DNA from 2 places in the Priestia sp. 53B2 genome. Region 1 is predicted to be linked to the other one. Evidence: a T-box and tRNA genes for the amino acid it is inferred to sense, from the RefSeq annotation. Region 1 holds a T-box; the other holds one or more tRNA genes.
The links. A T-box is a leader RNA that pairs with one kind of tRNA and senses whether it is charged. The one in region 1 lies ahead of pheS (phenylalanine--tRNA ligase subunit alpha), so its partner is inferred to be a tRNA-Phe.
Positions count from the first base shown of each region.

Region 1 (4,402 bases):
CGCTACGTAAAGCGGATTGTCTTCTTTTGCCTCTACTTTAACGGAAATATAATCAGCTGCTTGCTCATCAGACGTTTGCACGTTTACTGACGGATACTTCACTTCACGACGTAAAATAGCAGCCACTTCATGTGCTACACCTAACATACTTAAGCAGTCTGAACGGTTTGGTGTTAGCCCTAGTTCTAACACTTCATCGTTTAAGTTTAATGCATCTAGTGCATCCGCTCCTACTTCAGCATCGCTTGGGAACACGAAGATGCCTTCTTGATAATCTTTTGCCACAAGCTTGCTTTCAATGCCAAGCTCTTGAAGAGAACAAACCATACCGTTCGATTCTTCACCGCGAAGCTTAGCACGCTTGATTTTAAAGTTACCTGGAAGTACAGCTCCCAATTTTGCAACCGCTACTTTTTGACCTTGTGCCACGTTCGGTGCTCCGCACACGATTTGAACGATTTCTCCTCCGCCAAGATCTACTTGACAGCGGCTTAATTTATCAGCATTTGGATGCTGTTCACGTTCTACAACGTGACCAATTACCACTCCGCTGATGCCTTTATTTAAGTTTTCTACACCTTCAACTTCAATTCCACTTTTTGTGATTTTATCTGCTAACTCTTCTGCCGTTACGCCTGATAAGTCAACATACTCTTGTAACCAACGATAAGATACAAACATCGTAGTCCCTCCTTTATACTTGTTTAAATTGATCTAAGAAACGAACATCATTTGTATAGAAATGACGAATATCATCCACGCCGTGTTTTAACATAGCAATACGCTCTACACCGATTCCAAAAGCAAAACCACGATATTTAGTTGAATCGTATCCAGCCATTTCAAGGACATTTGGATGAACCATGCCGGCTCCTAAAATTTCAATCCAGCCTGTTTGTTTACATACATTACAGCCTTTACCTCCACATTTTGCACACGATACGTCTACTTCTACAGACGGCTCAGTGAACGGGAAGAAACTTGGACGAAGACGAATTTCACGGTCTGCACCGAACATCTTTTTCACAAATACTTCAAGCGTGCCTTTTAAATCGCTCATACGAATGTTTTCGTCTACTACAAGACCTTCAATTTGCATGAATTGATGAGAATGCGTAGCATCATCGTCATCGCGGCGGTACACTTTACCCGGGCAAATAATTTTAACAGGTCCTTTGCCTTCATTCTTGTTCATAACACGAGCTTGAACAGTTGATGTATGCGTACGAAGAAGCGTTTCTTCCGTAATATAGAACGTATCTTGCATATCACGTGCTGGGTGACCTTTTGGCAAGTTCAGCGCTTCGAAATTATAGTAGTCCTGCTCTACTTCCGGTCCTTCTGCTACTTCATAGCCCATTCCTAAGAATAAATCTTCTACTTCTTCAACCACGCTTGTTAGCGGGTGATGCGTACCTGCTTTAACAGGGCGTCCTGGCAGCGTTACGTCGATTGTTTCTGAAGCAAGTTTACGCTCTACCTCAGCTGCTTCTAACGCCGTTTGTTTTTCTTCAATTTTAGATGCAATAGCTTCACGCACTTCATTTGCAAGTGCTCCCATTACAGGACGCTCTTCAGCTGAAAGTTTCCCCATACCGCGAAGTACTTCTGTGATAGGGCCTTTCTTTCCTAAATAAGCTACGCGTACGTCGTTTAATTCTTTTAAAGCACTTGCTGCTTCGACTTTTGCAATTGCTTCTTGTTGAAGTTCTTGTAAACGTTCTTTCATCACTTATTCCTCCTTTTAACGTAAAAAATGACAAATAAAAAAACCTCCTCCCAAAAAAGGGACGAGGATTAGTCGCGTTACCACCCTTGTTAACTATATACACAGACGTATACAGTTCACTTCATTCAAGTTAACGGAATCTCCGGAACACCTTTACATCTATATAAGATGGTCTAAGTGTCAACTCAAGAGGTGAATTCACTTATTACATTTATAAAAATGCTTTCAGTCGCGGCATTTTCTCCCTGCATAAACGGACATAAGCTACTGCTCTCTTTCATCGTTTTTTACATATGTAACTATTGTATTATTATAGTGAAAACACGTTCTCGATGCAACTACATTCCGCGTAAATAATAAAGTAAGATTCCAGAAGCGATGGCAACATTTAGCGACTCGCTCTTTCCATAGATGGGAATGTACAGATTCTGATCCGTTTGTTCCAGCACTTTCTCGCTTACGCCGTTTCCTTCATTTCCCACAATCAGCGCAAATTCGTTTGAAGGTTTTACGCATGTGTAGACCTTTCCATTTTGTAGCGACGTGCCGTAAACTGCTATTCCTCTTTCTTTTAACAGTGAAACCATTTCGAGTAAATCACCTTTTACCATTGGAAGGTGAAAAATAGCTCCTTGCGTTGAACGAACGACTTTTGGGTTGTACACATCCACGCTGCCCTCTCCAACGATAATAGCCTCCACTCCGGCAGCATCAGCGGTTCGAATAATCGTACCTAGGTTACCTGGATCTTGCACCGCATCTAAAAGCAATACTTTCTGTGCTGTATGAATGATTTCTGCATGCTTCGTTTGAAAACACACAGCGATAATTCCTTGAGGTGTTTCTGTGTCAGATAATAACTTGATTATTGCTTCGTTGACAACGGTTATTTCGATACCATCTATGTTCCACTGTGCTGGCACTTCGATCGATTCGCGTATAATTAGTTCCTTTACGCAATCCTTATTTTTGATAGCTTCTTCCACTAAATGAAAGCCTTCTACCATAAAAAGGCCCTGCTTATCACGGTCTTTTTTATTATGCAGCTTTTTCCACGCTTTTACCTGCGGATTTTTAACTGAATCAATTTGTTTCACAAACATAACTCCTTTATCTATACAAAAATAAATAGTTCGATTACATTTTGCTCAATAATCATTAGATAAGTTTCACTTTATTGTACATAGAAATCGCAAAGAAAACAAAAACTATTGGTAACTTTACGATAGCTGAGGTGAAAATGATGGATCTTAATTTACGAAATGCTGTTATTGCAAACGTTTCAGGAAACTCAAAAGAAGAGCTTGAAGCTACAATTTCTGACGCTATTCAAAGCGGTGAAGAAAAAATGCTCCCTGGACTTGGTGTTTTATTTGAGGTGCTTTGGGAAAAGTCTCCAGAATCAGAAAAAGAAGAAATTCTGACAACGCTTGAAAACGGTTTAAAATAAATAACCTTTTCCTATGTACAACAAAAAGCTCATTCTCCTAGGAGAATGAGCTTTTTTTAATTATACGTAATTGCATTCACCGTATTTCGGTCTAAGCGTTTAATTACTTCGGCAATTAATTTAACTGCATTTTCATAATCATCACGATGAAGCATCGCTGCATGAGAATGGATATAACGAGTTGCGATCGTAATCGAAAGTGCTGGCACCCCGTTAGCTGAAATATGGATAGAACCTGAGTCCGTACCGCCTCCAGCGATTGCATCAAATTGATATGGAATATTTAATTCATCTGCCACATCTACCACTGTATCTCGAAGTCCTTTATGAGAAACCATGGAAGCATCATATAAAATGATTTGCGGACCATCTCCCATTTTAGAAGATGCTTCTTTATCAGAAACACCAGGTGTATCTCCAGCGATACCGACATCAACAGCAAATGCAATATCCGGTTCAATAAAGTTAGCGGATGTTTTTGCACCTCTAAGTCCAACTTCTTCTTGCACCGTTCCTACACCATACACAACATTTTCATGTGTTTCATTTTTTAAAGCTTTTAATACATCGATAGCGATTGCACAGCCAATACGGTTATCCCAGGCTTTCGCTAGCAGCATCTTTTCGTTGTTCATAACCGTAAATTCGAAATAAGGCACAACCTGATCGCCAGGTTTCACTCCCCACTCCGCTACTTCTTCTCTGCTAGAGGCACCAATATCAATGAACATATCTTTAATGTCAACTGGCTTTTTACGAACTTCTGGAGGCAGGATATGAGGAGGCTTTGAGCCAATAATCCCCGTTACCTCTCCTTTAGATGTAACGATGGTTACGCGTTGAGCAAGCATAACTTGAGACCACCATCCGCCTACCGTTTGAAAACGAATAAAGCCGCGTTCATCAATTTGAGTCACCATAAAGCCTACTTCATCTAAGTGACCGGCTACCATAATTTTAGGCCCTTGTTCGTTGCCCACTTTTTTTGCAATCAAACTGCCTAGCCCATCCGTCGTTACTTCATCTGCATAAGGTGCAATATATTTCTTCATAACCTCACGCGGTTCACGTTCATTACCAGGAATTCCTTTTGCATCTGTTAGTGCTTTAAGCATCGTCAATGTTTCATCTAACTTTGTCATATGGATTACCCCTTTCATATGTATACCTCTATTATAGCTAAAAAGAGGTTGAAGTAAAATTTCCCATCCCTTTATTTCTAG
Region 1 covers NZ_JBLZXA010000008.1:957,644-962,045, forward strand. Annotated here, with positions in the region: gene pheT (phenylalanine--tRNA ligase subunit beta) at 1-681, opposite strand, end outside; gene pheS (phenylalanine--tRNA ligase subunit alpha) at 695-1,729, opposite strand; T-box leader at 1,784-2,019, opposite strand; gene ACN6NE_RS08310 (TrmH family RNA methyltransferase) at 2,068-2,832, opposite strand; gene sspI (small acid-soluble spore protein SspI) at 2,973-3,179, shown strand; gene ACN6NE_RS08320 (M42 family metallopeptidase) at 3,236-4,321, opposite strand; gene ACN6NE_RS08325 (dUTP diphosphatase) at 4,399-4,402, opposite strand, start outside.

Region 2 (4,402 bases), on a different contig from region 1:
TAAGATTTCTTCGCTAGACTGAACTTTTCCATTTTTATTAGTTGAATTTGATTGACTGGCACCTACTTTATCCTGTAAACGAATAGGCTGTATCATAACTCTGATTCGCTGTCCGCTTTGATCAACAAATACATTATCAGAGTTCGTTCCTGCTAACAACGCATTTGTAATCGCTAAATCATTAGTTTTTTTACCTATGATCTGTTGAGGATTTGAGTTCGATGTAGCAATGATTCTTCTATTTTGGTCAATGACTCTTACTTCAGAGATGTCATTCATATCATTTGAAGCTAAATTGGGTCTTGAAGCAAAATCTCGTAAAATAGTCTTTAAGTCTTCCTCAAGAGTAGGTGAATCATCATCGCGATTTTTCACCATTTCTTGTCCAATATTATACGTCAGCAAGTCTGTCCGCTCTTGAAGAGACGTTCGAAAGTTGTTAACTAATTCTTTTTCTAATTGTCGTGCAAAATAGACCCCAATAATTTGCATCGCAATTAAAATGAGCAGCACATAAATCAATACAAACTTTAAATGAATAGATTGCAGGAGCCTTACTTTCTTCATCTAAAATTACTCCTGCTCTGGGCTGCGTAAATAATAGCCTACTCCACGTCTTGTTACAATCCACATTGGATGGCTTGGATTATCTTCAATTTTTTCACGTAATCTTCGAACTGTTACATCTACCGTACGCACATCACCAAAGTAGTCATAACCCCATACTGTTTGAAGCAAGTGTTCACGCGTCATGACTTGTCCAATGTGCTTCGCTAAATAATGCAGCAGCTCAAATTCACGGTGAGTCAGTTCAATCGTTTCCCCGCGCTTAGACACGATATAAGCATCTGGGTGAATAACAAGTGCTCCAATCGTAATTTCATTCGTTTCGCTTTCTTCTGTTGGAACAGCTACTTGCTGATGTCTACGTAAATTAGCTTTTACACGTGCTAATAATTCACGCGTACTGAACGGCTTAGTTACATAATCATCTGCACCTAATTCTAGACCTAAAACTTTGTCAATTTCAGAATCTTTTGCTGTTAACATGATAATTGGCATATCATATTTTTTGCGCACTTCTCGGCAAACTTCCATTCCATCTTTTTGAGGAAGCATAATATCTAATAAAATCATTTCAGGCTGTACTTCTTCCACTTTTTCAAGTGCTTCTACGCCATCATAAGCACAAAATACTTCGTAACCTTCTTTTTGCAAATTGAACTTTAAAATATCTGCAATCGGCTTTTCGTCATCTACGACTAAAATACGTTTATCCATGATCATCGTTCTCCTTTATTAGTTGAAGCAAAATATAAAAGATAGTATTCATACTGTTTGAATACCGTAGTTTTATTATACTTGATAACCCTTGAAACGTCACAAGTTCATCCTCTACTATACATGAAGATATATGATTTTCAACCATCTCTAAATACAAAAGTAATATATTACCACAAAAGAGATACAAAGCAAATAACGTTTTCTTTTAAATGTAAATAAAAGAAAAAAGCATGACTTTAAATAAAGTCATGCTTTTTGATGGCTCGGGACGGAATCGAACCGCCGACACAAGGATTTTCAGTCCTTTGCTCTACCAACTGAGCTACCGAGCCAAAATGGCGGTCCCGACGGGAATCGAACCCGCGATCTCCTGCGTGACAGGCAGGCATGTTAACCGCTACACCACGGGACCTCAGTCTATATGCTATGTATTAAAAATATTAAAAATGACCCGTACGGGATTCGAACCCGTGTTACCGCCGTGAAAGGGCGGTGTCTTAACCGCTTGACCAACGGGCCACGTTGTAACAAAAGTGAGCCATGAAGGACTCGAACCTTCGACCCTCTGATTAAAAGTCAGATGCTCTACCAACTGAGCTAATGGCTCATGTTATATCTCTTAGCGACGCTTATTATAATAACATGATATTTCATATGAATGCAATAGTTTTTTAAAACTTTCTTTTTATTATTGAGCTTTTTTAAAAAATCTTGTTAACAAAGCACCAATTATAAATAAAAAAGGTTAGCTCACGAGGAGCTAACCTTTTTTATTTAGCTATATACACCACGTAATACATTTGTTTGTGTACGATCTGGACCTACAGAGAAAATAGATAAAGGAATACCTGTTAATTGAGACACGCGCTCTAAGTAGTGGCGAGCGTTATCAGGTAACTCATCTAATGTTTTCACACCCGTAATATCTTCTGTCCAACCTGGAAGCTCTTCATATACAGGTTCGCATTTTGCAAGTGTTTTTAAGCTAGCAGGGAATTCTTCCATGATTTCCCCTTTATAACGGTAAGCTACACAAATCTTTAATGTCTCAATTCCCGTTAATACATCAATTGAGTTTAAAGATAAATCTGTGATTCCACTAACGCGACGAGCATGACGTACAACTACACTGTCGAACCAACCTACACGGCGAGGACGACCAGTTGTTGTACCATATTCACGTCCTACTTCACGGATTTGATCACCGATTTCGTTTGTTAATTCAGTTGGGAAAGGACCGTCACCAACACGAGTTGTATACGCTTTTGATACACCTACAACATGTTTGATTTTAGATGGACCTACACCAGAGCCAATTGTTACTCCACCCGCTACTGGGTTTGAAGATGTAACAAATGGATATGTTCCTTGGTCGATATCTAACATAACACCTTGTGCGCCTTCAAATAGTACACGACGTCCTTCGTCTAACGCATCATTTAATACTACTGATGTATCAACAACATATTTTGCAACTTGTTGACCATACTCATAGTACTCATCTAAAATTTCTTCTAATGTAAAGCCTTCTACTTCATACATTTTTTCAAGAAGGCGGTTCTTTTCAGCTAAGTTTTGTGTTAATTTTGCTTCAAATACTTCACGGTCTAGTAAATCGGCAATTCGAATACCAACACGTGCTGCTTTATCCATATAAGCTGGTCCAATACCTTTTTTCGTTGTACCAATCTTATTTTCACCTTTGCGTTCTTCTTCAACTTCATCTAATTTTAAATGATATGGAAGAATCACATGAGCTCGGTTACTAATACGTAAGTTTTCTGTTGTTACACCGCGATCATGTAAGTATTTTAATTCTTGAACAAGCGCTTTTGGATCGACAACCATACCGTTTCCAATTACACATGTTTTGTCATTATAAAAAATACCTGAAGGAATTAAATGTAACTTATAAGTTTCACCATTAAACTTAATTGTGTGACCTGCATTGTTCCCACCTTGGTAACGTGCAATCACTTCTGCATTTTCTGATAGGAAGTCTGTAATCTTCCCTTTTCCTTCATCTCCCCATTGTGTTCCTACTACAACGACTGAAGACATATCTTAAGCACCTCCGCTTAGTAAGCAACAGCTCACTACGACATAATTTAACCATGGATAAGTGTATCAATTTATCACGCTAAAGTCAATTAAATCCGAACGATTTAACAAAAGTTATTGCAAATATATCGTATTTTGCGGAACGAATGCGATAACAATAAAATAAAACCTCTCATACTGAGAGGTTTTATGCACCAGGCGGCACTCCTGCGTCATCAAAGCGCCGCTCGAGATTAACGAATTTATTGTACTCTTTTACAAAGGCAAGCTGTACGGTTCCAACTGGACCGTTACGCTGCTTGGCTATAATAATCTCGATAATATTTTGATTTTCTGTATCTTTTTCGTAATAGTCTTCACGATATAAGAAAGCTACAATATCGGCATCCTGCTCAATACTTCCGGATTCACGGATATCAGACATCATTGGCCGCTTATCTTGTCTTTGCTCTACTCCACGGGAAAGCTGTGATAAGGCGATAACAGGAACTTCTAATTCACGAGCTAAAGCTTTTAACGCACGAGAAATTTCAGATACTTCCTGCTGTCGGTTTTCTCCGCTTCGTCCATTTCCTTGAATGAGCTGTAAGTAGTCAATTAAAATCATCCCAAGCCCGCCTTCTTGTTTCAAGCGACGACACTTAGAACGAATTTCACCTACACGAATACCCGGTGTATCATCAATATAAATCCCTGCATTGGACAAAGATCCCATTGCCATAGTGAGCTTTCCCCAGTCATCAGCTGTAAGCGAACCTGTACGCAGCCTTTGTGCATCAATATTTCCTTCCGCACACAGCATCCTCATAACAAGCTGCTGAGCACCCATCTCTAAACTGAAGATGGCTACGTTCTCATCCGTTTTCGTTGCAACGTTTTGCGCAATATTTAAGGCAAAAGCCGTTTTACCTACAGATGGTCGAGCCGCTACAATGATTAAATCATTTCGCTGGAACCCTGCCGTCATTCTATCTAAATCACTAAACCCAGTTGGGATACCTGTAATGTCACCTTTTCGATTGTGAAGAACTTCGATATCATCGTACGTTTGTACAAG
Region 2 covers NZ_JBLZXA010000009.1:339,563-343,964, forward strand. Annotated here, with positions in the region: gene walK (cell wall metabolism sensor histidine kinase WalK) at 1-567, opposite strand, end outside; gene yycF (response regulator YycF) at 574-1,281, opposite strand; tRNA gene ACN6NE_RS10890 (tRNA-Phe) at 1,544-1,616, opposite strand; tRNA gene ACN6NE_RS10895 (tRNA-Asp) at 1,621-1,696, opposite strand; tRNA gene ACN6NE_RS10900 (tRNA-Glu) at 1,732-1,803, opposite strand; tRNA gene ACN6NE_RS10905 (tRNA-Lys) at 1,819-1,891, opposite strand; gene ACN6NE_RS10910 (adenylosuccinate synthase) at 2,059-3,345, opposite strand; gene dnaB (replicative DNA helicase) at 3,533-4,402, opposite strand, start outside.
Region 2: it has a tRNA-Phe gene. The T-box ahead of pheS (phenylalanine--tRNA ligase subunit alpha) is inferred to sense a tRNA for this amino acid. The anticodon was not compared.